DNA from 4 places in the Robertmurraya sp. FSL R5-0851 genome. Region 3 is predicted to be linked to each of the others. Evidence: predicted binding sites of a transcription regulator. Region 3 holds the regulator's gene; each other region holds the start of a gene.
What was found. The regulator Rex, encoded in region 3, represses fermentation and respiration genes when NADH is low (regulators of the CRP and FNR family bind a similar motif). The targets are predictions, from matches to a motif close to TTGTGAAATATTTCACAA.

Region 1 (4,216 bases), 2.5 Mb from region 3:
ATTACGTAATCTGTGCTTTTTAGATTAAATAAAAACTCTCTAGCTATACTAGAGAGAAAGTCAACATCTTAGGGGACCCAACCATTTTTCATCAGCTTTGCTTCCGGTTTAGTTATTTTCCTACTCCAAATAACAAGGTTAAGCTCTTTTAATACTATGCTGATGTGTGTTTGTTCCGTTTTAGGATTACGTTGGATGGTCTCACTTACTACGAGAAGTGAGAAGGTATTCCTTTCGAATAACAAACAGCCTTATTAAGTTTTAATTTTATCTTTCATTCACATAATGGAAGCTTTATTAGAATTCTATAAAGGAAGTTGTAATTTCCATGGCCAAATTTTCCGTTTTTGGTCTACTTTTTAACCCAAGGCGTTGGCTTCTACCCCCTTTTTATCTTCTCGTAACTATATTTTCATAACACAATATAGCTACAATACTTAAAATGAGAATTTCAGCATCAAGTCTTTGCTACCTACTAAGAAACTTTTTACTAAATAAGTAGTGATTAAATTGTAGGGACTTTACATTTTCCTCTCTTTTCACCGCTTCACAAATTATGCGTGGACTTTATAGTTTACTCGTTCTCATATACTTACTTACGGAACGAACACTATATGGTTGAGTCTCCTAAAATGTTAACTCCTTTCTTTTTTTATTTGTTTTTCTTTACACTCTTATTATATCACCTGAAAAAAGCGATACTCTCCCTAACTGTGATAGTTATGTGAACGTTCCCATCCCTTTTGGAAGAATAACACTTGATTTTGATGAGAACGATATATATATGTTCATTAACTAAAAGGAGGTAATGATGAGATGGAAATGGTCAATCCAAAAGAGGTCAAAGTAGGTGATGAGGTGTTCGTGATTTATAATAACCCACATACTCCGACTGTATCTAATATAAGAGCGGCTGAAATTGTACAACATCCTCATAATCCCGGTGGAGTCGCTTTATTTTTAAATGAGACCTTTCATGTAATCGAAGATGACGATGCCCTATTTGCTTCTGAAGCTGCTGCTGAACAAGCATTTAATGACCACTACTACAATACAGATACACACTAAAGAAGCAAGGCAACGCCTTGCTTCTAATCACTAATTGATTTTAGGCAACTCTCTAACTTCCATTGTTGTGTCGTGTCCACACAATGGACATTTTAAATCGGAGCTTGCAAACTCTTTTCTCATCCAACCAATACAATCGTTATCAGCACATGTATACACTTCAATATCCATTAAAATATCTTCCGGTTTTTCTTCTTGAGCTTTTCTGTTAAAGAACATAGCAATTGCCCCCATTCTAGAGATTCTTTCGTTCTTTTTATTTAGTATGTACAAATTATTATATTTTAAAAGTATTTTTTCCTGTGTATCCAAAAATAAACAACCTGCCCCTTCAAGCAGGTTGTTTATTTCTTCTTATAACCACGAAGCGCCTACAATGATTAATAAGATAAATAATACGACAATTAACACAAATCCTCCGTATCCATACCCACATCCACCATAACCATATCCGTAGTTATAGCCCATACCTTTCAACCCCTTTTATTATTAAAAACTAATTAATATCCCCATCCCACATATGCTGCTCCCACAATAATCAATAGGATGAACAAAACGACGATCAAAGCAAATCCACCGCCGTAGCCGAATCCAGCTTCTGCGCTCATTACTTCCACCTCCCATGACATCTATCGGCAGTATATGTGAGGCAAAGTTGTCCTGTATGGGCATTTTCACTAATTAGTAACCTCTTCATCATCAAAAAAAACCTCCTTGAACGATATCAAGGAGATTTTTCATCCGATAAATCCTTACAATTTAGCTACTCTCTTCTCTGAGACGGAGAAAGAAACTTCATTTTCTAGTACTTTCTTTTCTTTAACAACAGGCTTTTTATTTAGGTACACATATAAAGCTCCGACAAAAATACTTCCTCCAATTAAATTTCCAAGGGTTACAGGTATGATGTTATGGATTGCTGACCAAATGGTAATCGTTTCTGGATGTGGAACCATTAGAGCAATTCCAAATAGCGCCATATTTGCAATGCTGTGTTCATAGCCAGAGATAACAAAACCAAATACAAGTAAGAGGGTTAATAGGAGTTTTGCTACGTCACCTTTTACATGCATTGGTAACCAAATAGCTAAACATACCAGCCAGTTACAAAGGATGGCACGAAAAAAGATTTCTAATGTATGTCCGTGCATCTTATAACTTGCAACGTCCATCAAAAGTTCCGATTTGTCTGGTGATAAAAATAAGCCCGATAGCATAATCAGAAGAGAAAAAAACAATGCTCCAGCTAAATTGCCAAAGTAACAAGCCAGCCAGATTTGCAACGTCTCATACCAGGTAGTTTCCTTTCTTAACGTTCCGATGGTCATTGTCATTGCGTTACTAGTAAACAACTCCGCCCCACCGTAAATAATCATTACGAGAGCAGTCCCAAAGAAAATCGCTACCAACAGCATCGCAGATGGAGACCCGGCATCAAAGAAAAATTCTCCCGTTTTATACGATACCATGATTCCGAAACCAATATAGACTCCAGCAAGCATTGCTTTAATAAAGTAATGGAGTTTAGATGACATCCACGTATCTCTTTTTTTCTTAGCGTTTAATGCCGCTTCCTCAATAGGTGTAAGCTCATTATACATGTTCAGGATCCTTTCTCTTTTCAAAATGTGAAAAAAATCACAATATTTACTGTCATTTTACCCCTCATTCTCACTTTTGTTAATAGAAAAACTATTGAACGCTTCGTGACTATTTGTGAAACGGTTACATTACCCGTATTTCATCATTAAACTATTGAAAGCTAGGGTTTACACTATTTGAATATGTAAAACTCCCCTTTCACTGCTGTTACAAATATCACTATTATAAGAAATTATTAAGTTAAATGTGATTTCTGTCACAAAACGTTAACTCATTTTTAAGTAAACTATATTGACCAGTTACATAACATTCTTTTAAATAAAAATATATGGCCAACGCTTAAAGGAGGATACCGATGGTGATTCAAAAATATAAAGAAGAATTATCCTACGAACTTGGCGAATTATTAAAATCGGCTGAACGAATTGTACCTATAAAAAAAGGAAGCTATCTGTTTAAAGAAGGACAAGAAGCAAGAGAAATGTATATTATTTTATCAGGTAAGGTTCAAATTTCAAAAATGAACGCTGAAGGCAATGAGCTGAGCTTAAGACTTTGTAAGCATTATGATATTGTAGGAGAACTAACCTTATTTACTGTGGATCCAAGGTATATATTTAATGCCAAAATAATAGAAAATGGTGAAGTTGCAGCCATCAATATTACTGAACTTGAACATGCCTTTTTTAAAAATAGCCAGTTAGCTATTGAATTCCTTCGATGGATGAATGATCATATAAGAAAAACCACTACTAAGTTTCGTGATTTAGTGTTAAATGGAAAAAAAGGAGCACTCTATTCAACCATTATTAGGTTATGTAATAGTTATGGTGTATTAAGAGAAAATGGAATTGAAATATCGGTTCCATTAACCAATCAAGATCTAGCGAATTTCTGTGGCACAGCAAGAGAAAGTATTAGTAGAATGCTGACTGAATTAAGAAAGAAACATATTATTTCTATTAACAAAAAAATAATTACTGTCCATGACCTAAGTTATTTAAAAAAGGAAATAGATTGTGAGAACTGTCCGATTGAATATTGTAATATTGACTAATCGTAATCGTCTATTTTAGGCGATTATTTATTTTTTTGTCGAAAAATCGTGTCAAACACTATCGGAATATTTACTATATTTATGATTGAAAAATAGTTTTATAAAATGATAGTATTAACCATGTAAGCGTTGTCATAGTTTGGAAATTCTAAACCATTTAATAGCGGGAGGGAAACAATGAGTCAATTAACTGTTCAATTGCATGAAAAAGTAGAGAAATTCCTATCTGGTAAAAAGAAGCTTTTTATTAATGGAGAATTCGTCGAAAGTAAAGCTCAAAAGACTTTCGAAACCTATAACCCAGCTACTGGCGAAGTGCTAGCAACTGTTTTTGAGGCCAACGAAGTAGATGTAGACCTCGCTGTGAAGGCTGCTAGAAAAGCTTTCGATGAAGGTCCTTGGTCAAAAATGGGTAGCGCCCAAAGAAGTAGATTAATGTATAAGCTTGCTGACCTAATGGAAGAAAATGCAGCTGAACTAGCGCAACTT
Region 2 (4,216 bases), 4.3 Mb from region 3:
GTTGGTTCTCCTGGTACGGCATCAAAAGCCATATCAGTTGGTGCATCCACACCCGTTTTGAAGGTTCCTTATCTCAAGATCGATGGAAGGAAAGAAACCTTAAGGCTCGAACCGATGCAGGGCTCTATGGATTGGAAGCTTGATCGGTCGTATGAACTGGCATACGGAAAGCTTGGGAAAAAAGAAGATCTCGCCAATGTTGCTGGAAAAATAGCTCTTATTCAAAGAGGGGAACTAACCTTTTCGGAAAAAGCATGGTATGCACAGGAAGCTGGTGCCGTCGCTGTGATTATTTTTAATAATATGAATGGTGAGTTTGCTGGAAATCTCGATCGTCCGATTGATATTCCGGTTGCCACCATGTCTAGAGAACTTGGTTTAGGCATCGTTAAATCAATGGCTAGCCAAAAAATCCTTGCAACAACAAATATAATAGAAGAAAAGGATTTGCTTGCTAGTTTTAGTTCGAGAGGACCTGTTACCTCCACGTGGGAAATTAAGCCGGATGTGGTCGCTCCGGGAGTAGCGATAACGAGCACGATACCAGGGGGGTACTTAGCTCTTCAAGGAACAAGTATGGCCGCTCCGCATGTGGCTGGAGCGGCAGCTCTAATCAAGCAAGCTCATCCAGATTGGGGACCGGAAGAGATCAAGGCGGCGCTTATGAATACGGCTATTCCGATCGTTGATGGAAAAAAAGTCCCTTATAAAACATATGAGCAAGGTGCTGGAAGAATAAGAATTCCTGAAGCGATCCAAACAAGTACGCTCGTAAAGCCTGCTTCCCTGCAATTTGGGAAATTTAAGTTAGTAGAAAGGCAGCATGAGCATACCCAGCAGCTGACATTTAAAAATGTAAGCGACCGTCGTATGACCTATCGTTTTGAAGTTCCTCATCAAAGGGACGGAATACAGTTTGAGCTGCCTCTTGCTTTTTCTGTAGATGCGGGAAAAGAAAAAACGGTGGAAGTAACGATGAGTGTGGATCCAAGTGAACTAAATAAAAAAATACATGAAGGCCATTTGACCATCATGGCAGGATCCCAAAAAGTAAGTGTACCCTATCTGTATGTTTTAGAGGAACCGGATTACCCACGTATTATGGGGTTTGAATTTGGTCCTGGAGATAAACATGGGGTGTATCATTACGAAGTGTATTTACCGGGTGGAGCAGATGAATTTGGAATTGCTCTTTTTGATCCAGACACATATCGGTTCGTTAAATTTTTAGATTGGAAACGGAATGTCGCAAGAGGAATGCTAAAGATGGACATTCCAGTTGAGTGGTTACCAGAAAATGGATTATACTTAGCGAAGGTTTTTGCGAAAAAAGCTGGTAAAGAAGATATGGTTGAAACAGGGATTGCTGTCTCGAAAGTGAAAGAACGGTAAGGAAAAGAGGGAGAGAGAACAACGCTCCCTCCATTTGCAATAGGAAAATAAAAAACTTTTTGAACATAATGTGAACAAGAATTTCCATTGTTTGAATTGTGAACTTTTTCACTCCAAACTAATTGACATTGACAAGTGCCTATTGTATGCTTACAAAGGGTATTAATGATAGGGTTTTCAACATGGGTACTGTATAAATATAGTTTTCCTAACCCCGAAAAATCCATTGCGAAAAACAATCTTCTATCTACCAGTCTCTTTAAAAGGACGTGCCTGAAATGAATCAAAAAAACCGTCGTCCATATCAAGCAATGGCGTTAATGTCGGGGATTCTTTCGCAGTTGGTAGGCTCCGTATTAATAGGCATTTTTGCCGGAAGATGGCTTGATCGTACACTCGACACCGAGCCGCTTTTTTTAATCATCGGACTACTCCTCGGATTAGCAGCTGGCGTATATGCCATGATCAGACTAATTCAACATTTCTTTTCAGGAGATAATAAGTGATGCCCGAAATACAATCGATCTACATCCGGCAACGAAAGTACATATTCTTCTTACTAGCTTTATACGTGCTAGGGTGGGGATTTACCTCATATCAAACTATTTTTTTAGGGCTTATTTTAGGTACGAGCTTAAGCCTTTTTAATTTGTGGTTATTGGCCAGAAGGACTATTAAATTCGGCGATGCAATAGCAAAAGGCGAAAAGGTCCGTTCCCTCGGCATGTTTTCAAGAATGGCTACGGCTGTTTTAGCGGTGATGATCGCTCTTGAATATCCTGACAAGCTCCATTTTTATAGCGTAATTATTGGATTAATGACCTCATATGTGGTTATTATGATAGATTTTTTTCTTCAAGCATTTCATTCACATAAATAGCGGGGAAGAGAGGTGAATACTGTGCATCATGAAGCTCCTTTACATGACTTTATGGGCCTAACCTTTAACTTATCAAATGTATTGATGATAACAATTGCTAGTGCGATTGTCTTTATCATCGCAGTGCTTTCCACTCGCTCATTGGCTATGAAACCAACGGGGATGCAAAACTTCTTCGAATGGGTAATGGATTTCGTCAAAGGAATCATTAATAGTACGATGGATTGGAAAGACGGTGGAAGATTCCACATTCTAGGTATTACATTGATTATGTATATATTCGTATGTAATATGCTTGGACTTCCATTTGGAATTACGTATGACCATACACTTTGGTGGAAATCACCAACAGCTGATCCAGTGATCACACTGACTTTAGCAACGATGGTCGTTGGGCTTTCTCACTATTATGGTGTAAAGCTGAAGGGAGTAAAAGAATACGGTCGCGATTTTGTTCGACCAATGTGGTTCTTGTTCCCGCTGAAACTTATTGAAGAATTTGCAAACACCTTAACACTCGGGCTTCGTCTTTACGGTAACATTTATGCAGGGGAAATCCTTCTAACGTTACTAGCAGGAAGTCTAGCAACTGGAGTCGGCGGCCATCTCGCTGCGATCATTCCAATGCTTGCTTGGCAAGGGTTCTCAATCTTTGTCGGCGCGATTCAGGCGTTTATCTTCACCATGTTAACAATGGTTTACTTGGCACACAAAGTGAGTCATGACCATTAATATATACCCGTTCATTTAATGAACAAAAAATAACAAAATCATGTTTATACATTTTAAGGAGGAACTTTATAATGGGTCTTTTAGCAGCAGCAATCGCAATCGGTTTAGCCGCACTAGGTGCAGGTATTGGTAACGGTCTTATCGTATCTAAAACAGTTGAGGGTATCGCTCGTCAACCAGAAGCTCGTGGTATGCTTCAAACAACTATGTTCATCGGGGTAGCGTTAGTAGAAGCGGTTCCGATCATCGGCGTAGTTATCGCGTTCATGGTTATCGGCGGCTAATATACGGTTTTTTAACAAAACAATGGCGAAGAACATATTACGTGCAGCTTCGCCATTCCTTTATGTTCATCTATTAACAATTGAAACGTTATAAATTGTAAGTGTACGACTCTTGAAGGGAGTGAGCAAGGGTGTTAACAAGCAGTCTAGTATTAGGTGCAGCTGGTGGTGGGTTTAATAGTGGAGATATCCTATTCCAATTAGTAACTTTCATCATCTTGTTAGCATTACTTAAGAAGTTTGCATGGGGTCCGTTAATGGGCATCATGAAACAACGTGAAGAGCATATTGCTGGAGAAATTAATGCTGCTGAACAAAGCCGCGGTGAAGCAAAGCAATTACTAGAAGAGCAACGTACGCTTTTAAAAGAAGCTCGTACAGAAGCTCAAGGATTAATTGAAAATGCGAAAAAGCAAGGCGATGTCCAGCGTGAAGAAATTATTGCGTTAGCGCGTGCGGAAGCAGACCGTCTGAAAGAATCTGCTAAGCTTGAAATCGAACAGCAAAAAGAGCAAGCAGTTGCTGCTATTCGTGAACAAGTAGCTTCATTATCTGTACTTATTGCTTCTAAAGTGATTGAAAAAGAACTATCAGCAGCAGATCAAGAGAAGCTAATCAATGAATATATCCAAGAGGCAGGAGAAGGGCGATGAGCAACTCGACTGTAGCGAAGCGCTATGCGTTAGCTCTTTTTCGACTAGCAAAAGAGCATCAACTTCTTGACCAAATGGAAAATGAAATGCGTGTAGTTAAAAATGTAGTAAAAAATAACGGCGACCTAGGTGTGGTTTTAAAGTCTCCTAAGCTTACGAATGAGAAGAAAAAAGAGATTATTAAACAGGCATTCTCTGGTGCTAGCATGTACGTTCTAAATACGTTAATGATCCTAATTGATCGTCATCGTGAAGACTACATTGAAGCAGTAGCT
Region 3 (4,216 bases):
TCCAATCCCATTTGGTCCAACTAAGGCAACGGAATCTCCTCTAGTAATTCGGAGGGAAAGTTCCTCAGCTATTCGTTCATCATGATAACCAACTGCTAGGGAGTGGACATTTAACACTTCATTGCCACTTTGCTTTTCAATATCAAAACCGAAGGAGGCGGACTTTTCATCTCCAAGAGGTTTGTCCATAACTTGCATTCTCTCAAGCGTCTTCCTTCTACTTTGGGCTCGCTTGGTGGTCGATGCACGAGCAAGATTTTTTTGAATAAAGTCCTGTAGTTTGGCTATTTCATCTTGTTGTTTCTCGTATTGTTTGAGATCACGCTCGTAGTTTTCGGCTTTTTGTTCAAGATAAGAGCTGTAGTTTCCTGAGAATTTGCTGATTTGATTCCTAGAAATTTCGTACACTTGATTGACCACTTTGTCTAAAAAGTAGCGATCGTGGGATACGATTAAGATGGCACCTGAGTAGCCAGTAAGATATTGCTCTAGCCAAGACAACGTATCGATATCTAAATGGTTGGTAGGTTCGTCCAAGATAAGAATATCAGGCTTGGTTAATAACAACTTCGCAAGAGCTAAACGAGTTTTCTGGCCACCACTTAAGCTATCAATTTTCGTAGAGTAATCGAATGAGTGGAAGTTCAAGCCATGTAGGACAGAACGTATATCTGACTCGTACTGGTAGCCCCCATTCTCCTTAAACTCATTTTGGAGATGGTCATATTCCTTGATTGTTCGCTCGTACAAAGTAGCATCTTCAAATACGGTAGGATCAGCCATTTTTTCCTCAAGCTTACGAAGTTCCCGCTCTTGTTTCATGACATGTTCAAACACGGTAAGCATTTCTTCCCAAATGGATAATCCGGAAACAAGACCTGTGTTCTGAGCCAAGTACCCGATCGTTACATGTTTGGGCTTGATTAAATCACCTGATTCATAGGAAAGGTGACCGGCAATAATCTTGAGTAATGTAGATTTCCCGGCCCCGTTTCTACCTACTAAGGCAATACGGTCTCTTGTTTGAACTTCTAGTTTTATATTCGATAAAATAAGGTCAGCCCCATAAGACTTGGAAAGCTGGTTTACTTGTAGTAGTATCATTGATTTCACCTCTATACTTCTACGGTTAGTGTATCGCATTCAATACGGATGAGCAATGATATGAGTTGTGAACTATGTTACAATGTTTTCACACAAAATGAGGAAAATAGTGTATGATTTTGAAAGAGGTGTATAATAGATGTCAGAGTTCACTCATTTTAATAAAGAAGGCAGAGCAAAAATGGTAGATGTGAGTGATAAGCCCGAAACGGTACGGACGGCCATTGCCCACTCTAGTATCACAGTTAATCAAGAGATATATGATCGAATCACACATAACCAAATGAAAAAGGGGGATGTGTTAGCAGTCGCACAGGTTGCAGCTGTTATGGCTAGTAAAAAAACATGGGATATTATTCCAATGTGTCACCCTATTCCACTCACAGGTGTTGATATTTCTTTTGATTGGGAATCAGATAACAATTGCCATACTCTACATATTTCTGCTAGTGTAAAGACAAAAGGGAATACAGGTGTAGAAATGGAAGCGTTAACAGCTGCTTCTGTTTGCGCGCTTACCGTGTATGATATGTGTAAAGCAGTAGATAAAGGAATGGTTATCGGGAAAACATACCTGGTTGAAAAGACAGGTGGTAAAAACGGTGACTTTAAGAGAGAAGAGAGACTATATTAGTTAAAGGTAGAAGGTAGGGGAAGAACGATGAGTAATGAATCAATGAAAATCCCACAAGCAACGGCGAAAAGACTACCATTGTATTATCGCTTTTTAAATAGTTTACACTCATCAGGAAAGCAACGCGTTTCATCGGCTGAACTAAGTGAGGCGGTGAAGGTCGATTCTGCAACAATCCGAAGAGATTTTTCATACTTTGGAGCCTTAGGTAAAAAGGGATACGGTTACAATGTAAACTATTTATTATCCTTTTTCCGTAAAACACTCGACCAAGATGAATTAACGAAGGTTGCGTTAATTGGGGTCGGGAATCTTGGGACAGCATTTTTAAACTATAACTTCTTAAAGAATAATAATACCAAAATTGCGGTTGCATTTGATGTGATAGAAGAGAAGGTAGGCACAAAAATTGGTGAAGTGCCCGTCTACCATATGGATGATCTAGAAGAAGTTATTGAAAAAGAAGACATTCAGGTCGCGATATTAACGGTTCCAGCACCGGTTGCACAATCCATTACCGATCGAATGGTTCAAGGATCGGTGAGAGGCATTTTAAACTTTACCCCGGCCCGATTAACGGTTCCCTCATCCATCAGGGTTCACCATATTGATCTGGCTATTGAGTTACAGTCACTGGTGTACTTTTTAAAGCATTATTCAATGGATGAAGAAATGGTAGAAGAATAAACAGTAAGCCGCCCCTTAGTGGAGCGGCTATTTCTTTTGCTCTTTCTTGATCTCTTTAATTTTAAAATGTAAAAGAATCATCCGAATGCCTGAACCAATATCAAAGGTCGCTAGCAAGACAAGCAGGTAGGTGAAAAAGCCCCACTCTCCATTTTGCTGTAAGTCCTGTATGGCAAACACTGTGAACAGAGCACCTAAGATGATGTATATAATTCCTGAAAATAAAGGTGACTGTCTCATAAGAAGAATCCTCCAATAAAGCTTTGCATTTGTTCTGCTTGTTTGATTAATTTTTCTAAGTCTTCCTTAAATACGGATTGCACAAGAACAACGAACGTATTCATCGATACGTGAGCAACGATCGGAACGAGAATCCGATTGGTTTTTACATACAAATACGCAAAGGTGAATCCCATTGCGGAATAAAGTAGAGTGTGCTCCGGCTCCATATGGGCAAAAGAAAAAATAACGGAGCTAAGCAAGGCTGATAGAAAAAAGTTAAATCGCTTATAAAAAGCCCCAAAAATGATCTTACGAAAAACAATTTCTTCTAATATAGGACCAATCACTGAGCTCACGACAATCATAATAGGAAAGGACTCAATGATGCGTAGAATCTGTTGCGTATTTTCAGAACCAACATCAATACCAATCAAACGTTCAATATTTGCAGCAAAGGCTTGGGCAAATAGGGCAAGAAAGACACCTGTGATAGACCAAAGGATCGATCGACCTAAGCTGGCTCCGCTTCTTACTTCATTTGTGTTTACCATCTCATTACGCAACAACATCAGGACAATCACAAGTGTGAGCGAAAAGCTTATGACAAGCCAAGTGACCCCTGCGAACCCTTGAGAGTGATGGGTTTCAAAACCAATCAGTTCTAGTATCAGAGAGGTGATAGGGACACCAATAAAGCTTGAAAGCTGCATAGCAATATAAGCAATTAATATAATCCAATATTCACGTTTCAAAACAAGTCTCCTTTTCCATCCAATATAGTTATTCTACTCGTAAACATCAGGTTGTATCAAATAAGAAGAATTATCGTCCGTATTTTAGCATTATATGGATAGAATAGGTGGAAAAGTACATACTTAGTAAGGTTGTACAATTAACAAGTTATGGGGGGACTTTTACAAAAAATTTATAAAAAAAAGCGGTTTCTCGCTTGCAAAAAAGGTAGAGATTCATTAATATAATAGTTGTGTTAGCACTCTAGTTAAGTGAGTGCTAATAATAAAAATCTTTCATATATTTGAGGAGGTTGTTTCACTTGTTAAAGCCACTAGGTGATCGCATTGTAATTGAGCTAGTTGAAACGGAAGAAAAAACGGCAAGCGGTATTGTACTACCAGACTCTGCTAAAGAGAAGCCTCAAGAAGGCAAAGTAGTTGCTGTCGGCACTGGCCGCGTACTTGAAAGCGGTGAGCGTGTAGCTCTTGAAGTTTCTGTGGACGACCGCATTATCTTCTCAAAATACGCTGGCACAGAAGTGAAGTACGAAGGAAAAGAGTACTTAATTCTACGTGAAAACGATATTCTTGCTATTCTTGGATAAGAGTAGAGATTTTCTTATTTAAAAACTAAACGAAGACAGAATAGATTGAAAAAACTCGAGGAGGGTATTTTACAATGGCTAAAGAAATTAAGTTTAGTGAAGACGCACGCCGCTCGATGCTTCGTGGGGTAGATGCACTTGCAAATGCGGTAAAAGTAACATTAGGACCAAAAGGACGTAACGTGGTTCTTGAAAAGAAATTCGGTTCACCACTTATTACAAACGATGGT
Region 4 (4,216 bases), 2.7 Mb from region 3:
TACCGTAAATCTTGCATCTCCCCAAGGCAGCTTTTTAAACCATCCGAAAAGTCCGGTAGCTCCTTTAGAGCGGCCATAGCTTTCGAAAGTAGCAAAGAGGGAGAAAGCAGTCATTAATGATGGTATGACAACTAAAAACGTTAAGATAACCTGTAAGAACTTCCAAGCAGGATCAATTCCTGGCTCCATTAACTGATGGTGAAAACCAACAGGGATAGAGAATAGTAAAAATAGGATAAAGGACAAACGAGCAAGCGAATCAGAGAAGATTTTTGCACCAATGACTTTTGGAATGACTACATACCATGCCATATAGGCAGGTAATAACCAAAAATAAACAAGTGGATGTCCAAAATACCAGAACAGTGTACGGCTAACTAAAACGTCCACTCGATCAACAATTCCAAGTGACCATGGAAGTAATTGGAATAGTACGGTTGAAGCAACACCAATAGTTGCGACAATCCATAACATCGTATTGACAACCGCCATAAACGTAATTAACGGGCTTGGCTGACCAGGATTTTGCTTTCTCCAGCTAATATATTTACCTAATACAGCAGCTCCATCTACCCAACTACCTACCACAACAAGTGTTAGACCAAGATAGTAAATAAAATGTGCTTGTAAAGGTGCATAAAAGGTATATAATACAGAAGCTTTATTTAGTAATATCATTGTGGCTGTCATTAGCGTACCTGCAGTCATTAACCAAAAGCCAATCCAACCTAATTTTCTTTGAAGATTGGATAATGTACCTGATGTACGACTTGTAGCAGCAATTTGAAAGCCCATAATGAAGAATGTTGTTAATACAAGCCCGAGCACGACACCGTGAACCGTTAAGATTTGATAATAGCCAATTCCTGCAGGTAACACAAATTTTCCAGAACGTACTAACGTTTGAAGGAGTCCTGCCAGCCCACCGACAGCTAAAGCGATGAAAGCTACATAAAAATGAGCCATAACTAATTTTCCATCACGAGGATCGATTTTTACATTTAATGTATTCATTATTCCACCACCTTGATTTTAGACGTCATCATGTGGTGTCCAGAACCACAATATTCATTACATAAAATTAAGTATTCTCCTACTTTGTCAAAGGTTGTGACATACTCGCTTATATAACCAGGCTCTAACATCATGTTAATATTTGTTCCAGCAACTTGAAATCCGTGAATGACGTCTTTTGTTGTTGCAATTACCTTAACTTTTGCTCCAAGTGGAACTTCAATTTCTCCAGGAGTATAAGCAAAAGCTTGAGCTACGTATACTAATTCATAGTCCCAGTCTTTGCCTTCAACTTTTTTTAGGCCTGGCTCATTGAATGGTGCAGTTGTATCAACTTTTTCAGGATTGATTGTGGCTAAACAGCTGGGTGGTTGGTTTCCGAGATAAAAGGCACTAACACCTAAAACGGTTAGGAAAACTAGAAGAGTCCCAATCCCAAATATCAGCCAAATCTTTTCGAATTTATGCATATGCATAATACATATATCCCCCTTTCTCTCTTTAAAAACGGTCTAAAAATAAGAAGTACACGCTTACCCATGTCACTATTAGAAAGAATCCTAATAGGAAAACGGAAGCTAATGTCCCCTTTAAAGAAGAGCTATCCTCAATTTCCGTCTTTGTTTTTCGATTGAGTTCCATTTTCGCCATAACCCTCACTTCCTCTCCAAGGTTTCACAATAAATTAATGATTACAACTTCATAATACAAGACAATTGTTTCAATTCCATTAGCTTTCATTGATTTCACAAATTGTTCAATTGTTATGTATTTACTATGATAGTAGTGAAAAGTTATCGTGACAGTGATTTAAATCACATACAGTTGTCTTGAAATGTGAAAAATTTGTGAAAAAGATAAAATTTGAATATATATGATAACGGTTACGAATGTCGACATAAAAGCATTTGTAGGTGAGTGATATTTATTACACAATAAAACACACCCTAGAAGCCTAGAGTGTGTTACACGATTGTGCTATCCCACTTTGAATAAGAGCCTGAGCCTTCGCAGCCTGCGCAATCAAAAATATGATTATATGGGATAAACTCTCCTACAGGAGGATACACATGGTACCCTTTTCCATGACATTGAGGGCACTTATCATCCTCATACATTGCTTCTAAATGCTCCTGATATTTTCCTTCTCGCCAATTGAAGAAGGCTTGAAGGATTCCCAAGATTATTCACCACCTAGTTCCTATTATTGCTAAAGGGATTTCCTCTATACATATTATTAAGGTAGAGGTGTTAGGGTGATGTTAATAATTGGTATTTGAATATGGTTATGTTCATCAGAGATTTTTCATATTTATTATTATTCCTCAAGCTTTTAGACTGCTAGAAGGAACCTCTTATACTTGCAATAAATATACTGATAGTAATATTGGTCAGTAAGAAATAGTGAGGGATAATATATGGTGAAATACTATTGTGAACACTGCCGAACTCTTTACGATGGGAAGGTAGTATGTCAGGTGTGCGGTGAACTGGTGTGCAAAGAGATTTATATAGAGGTGCAAAGACAACAGGATAAGAAGTAATAAGGTGACAGGAAAAAGAAACCCTTTTTCCTTTTCTTTTTGACTACTGTTTGATATGTTGATTCATATATGAATGAAAAAGGGGGATCGTTGTGTACTTACCATCATTTCGATTAGATAACAAACATGCGATAGTTACAGGTGCCGGCAGGGGAATTGGAAAAGCACTAGCCATTGGGTTAGCGGAAGCAGGGGCAGATGTTGCACTACTTTCCCGAACCGAAGGAGATTTAAGGGAAACGGCTGAAATTATTCATTCTCTTGGCAGAAGGGTGCTCGTTATACCTGCGAATGTCACCTCAACAGAGGAAATATCAAGGGCTGTGTCTACCGTGGAGGATGAGTGGGGAGAAATACATATTCTTATCAATAATGCAGGAATGAATATTCGTTCTAAAGCAATAGAGGTTACGGAAGAAGAGTGGCAGACGATTATGGATACCAATTTAAAGTCAGCCTTTATGATGTCTCAACAAGTTGGTAAAGTGATGCAGAAGCACGGAACGGCGGGTAGAATCATATCGATCTCATCTGTTGCCGGGCATGTTGCTTTGCGGACAGGTGTCGTTTATGCGGCAACAAAAGCGGCTATGATTCAAATGACCAAAGTGCTTGCATTAGAATGGGGTCCTCATAATATTAATGTAAATAGCATTGGCCCATGGTATTTCAAAACACCTTTAACAGAAACCTTACTTTCTAACAAAGAGTATGTAAAAGATATTTTAGCCGTCACTCCTTTAAATCGTGTCGGTGAATTACCAGAACTAGTAGGTCCTGTTGTCATGCTAGCTTCCGAAGCAGGAAATTATATCAGTGGTCAAACCATATTTGTTGACGGTGGGATGACGATCCACGGATTTTAAAAAAAGGTAGAGAGGGTAACCCTCTCTACTTATTTTCTACCATAATAATAAGTTCAATCGTTCCTAAGTCTTGAATATTGATCGGTAAACGGAATGCTTTATCAAATCCGTAGACCTTTGTTTCTCCAACCAAAACCGTGGGGGGAGTAATATCCGTTTCGTGGCCTTTTTGTGAAATCGTTGTAGATAAATTCCCTGCAATCATATTTCCTAACTCTCCAGCGAAAGACTCTAGCATTTCCCCTTCTAAAGCCATACCGAACATTCCTTCTCCAATCTTACCAAACACCTGTTCATTTCCATCAATAATAATTCGACCTCTTACATCTCCGGTCATTCCAATTAGCACACCAATTGAATGTTGTGTAAATGGCTGTGTAAATAGAGATGGTTTTTCAACGGCTAGGTCAAATGGAAGAACTGATTTAACTGAATCAATAGTCCCGTTTAAAATATCTGTCACTTGCTTAGATAAAGTCATTGATATTCCTCCAACTAGTCGAATATCATTATATTATCATAGATTTAGTGAAAAATAACATGGTTTTCTCATTTTCAATAGTAAAAAATAATGGGAATGGAATGGTCCTTTTGGTTCATTTCTATGGTAAAAATTATCTAGTGATTTGTAACGAAAATCAACATATAATGAAGAGGCACAGCAACTCCTTCAAGACATGGATGACTCTCTACTTACTAAAGTAGGGAGTCTTTTTCATGAATAAATCTTCTGTTTTTGGAAAAAATATCCTTGTATTGGTCATCATGGAAGGAGCAATGCAATGCCAGCAA

Region 1: the regulator Rex is predicted to act here: its motif matches at 2,695-2,712, upstream of MKX65_RS13975 (formate/nitrite transporter family protein).
Region 2: the regulator Rex is predicted to act here: its motif matches at 1,489-1,506, upstream of MKX65_RS23275 (AtpZ/AtpI family protein).
Region 4: the regulator Rex is predicted to act here: its motif matches at 1,850-1,867, upstream of MKX65_RS15290 (cytochrome c oxidase subunit 2A).

Annotation. Positions count from the first base shown of each region.
Region 1 covers NZ_JBBOOE010000001.1:2,726,599-2,730,814, forward strand. The annotation lists gene MKX65_RS13955 (transcriptional regulator SplA domain-containing protein) at 817-1,068, shown strand; gene MKX65_RS13960 (cold-inducible protein YdjO-related protein) at 1,099-1,287, opposite strand; gene MKX65_RS13965 (YjcZ family sporulation protein) at 1,423-1,536, opposite strand; gene MKX65_RS13970 (YjcZ family sporulation protein) at 1,569-1,676, opposite strand; gene MKX65_RS13975 (formate/nitrite transporter family protein) at 1,821-2,669, opposite strand; gene MKX65_RS13980 (helix-turn-helix domain-containing protein) at 3,026-3,727, shown strand; gene MKX65_RS13985 (aldehyde dehydrogenase family protein) at 3,905-4,216, shown strand, end outside.
Region 2 covers NZ_JBBOOE010000001.1:4,564,916-4,569,131, reverse strand. The annotation lists gene MKX65_RS23280 (S8 family serine peptidase) at 1-1,392, shown strand, start outside; gene MKX65_RS23275 (AtpZ/AtpI family protein) at 1,671-1,898, shown strand; gene MKX65_RS23270 (ATP synthase subunit I) at 1,898-2,272, shown strand; gene atpB (F0F1 ATP synthase subunit A) at 2,294-3,004, shown strand; gene atpE (F0F1 ATP synthase subunit C) at 3,076-3,288, shown strand; gene MKX65_RS23255 (F0F1 ATP synthase subunit B) at 3,420-3,941, shown strand; gene MKX65_RS23250 (F0F1 ATP synthase subunit delta) at 3,938-4,216, shown strand, end outside.
Region 3 covers NZ_JBBOOE010000001.1:264,834-269,049, forward strand. The annotation lists gene MKX65_RS01480 (ABC-F family ATP-binding cassette domain-containing protein) at 1-1,104, opposite strand, end outside; gene moaC (cyclic pyranopterin monophosphate synthase MoaC) at 1,244-1,738, shown strand; gene MKX65_RS01490 (redox-sensing transcriptional repressor Rex) at 1,766-2,425, shown strand; gene MKX65_RS01495 (YdiK family protein) at 2,453-2,665, opposite strand; gene MKX65_RS01500 (CPBP family glutamic-type intramembrane protease) at 2,662-3,399, opposite strand; gene groES (co-chaperone GroES) at 3,702-3,986, shown strand; gene groL (chaperonin GroEL) at 4,061-4,216, shown strand, end outside.
Region 4 covers NZ_JBBOOE010000001.1:2,970,782-2,974,997, reverse strand. The annotation lists gene MKX65_RS15300 (cbb3-type cytochrome c oxidase subunit I) at 1-1,014, opposite strand, end outside; gene MKX65_RS15295 (cytochrome c oxidase subunit II) at 1,014-1,490, opposite strand; gene MKX65_RS15290 (cytochrome c oxidase subunit 2A) at 1,516-1,665, opposite strand; gene MKX65_RS15285 (methionine aminopeptidase) at 1,980-2,195, opposite strand; gene MKX65_RS15280 (SDR family NAD(P)-dependent oxidoreductase) at 2,651-3,424, shown strand; gene MKX65_RS15275 (chemotaxis protein CheX) at 3,450-3,905, opposite strand; gene MKX65_RS15270 (type III polyketide synthase) at 4,207-4,216, shown strand, end outside.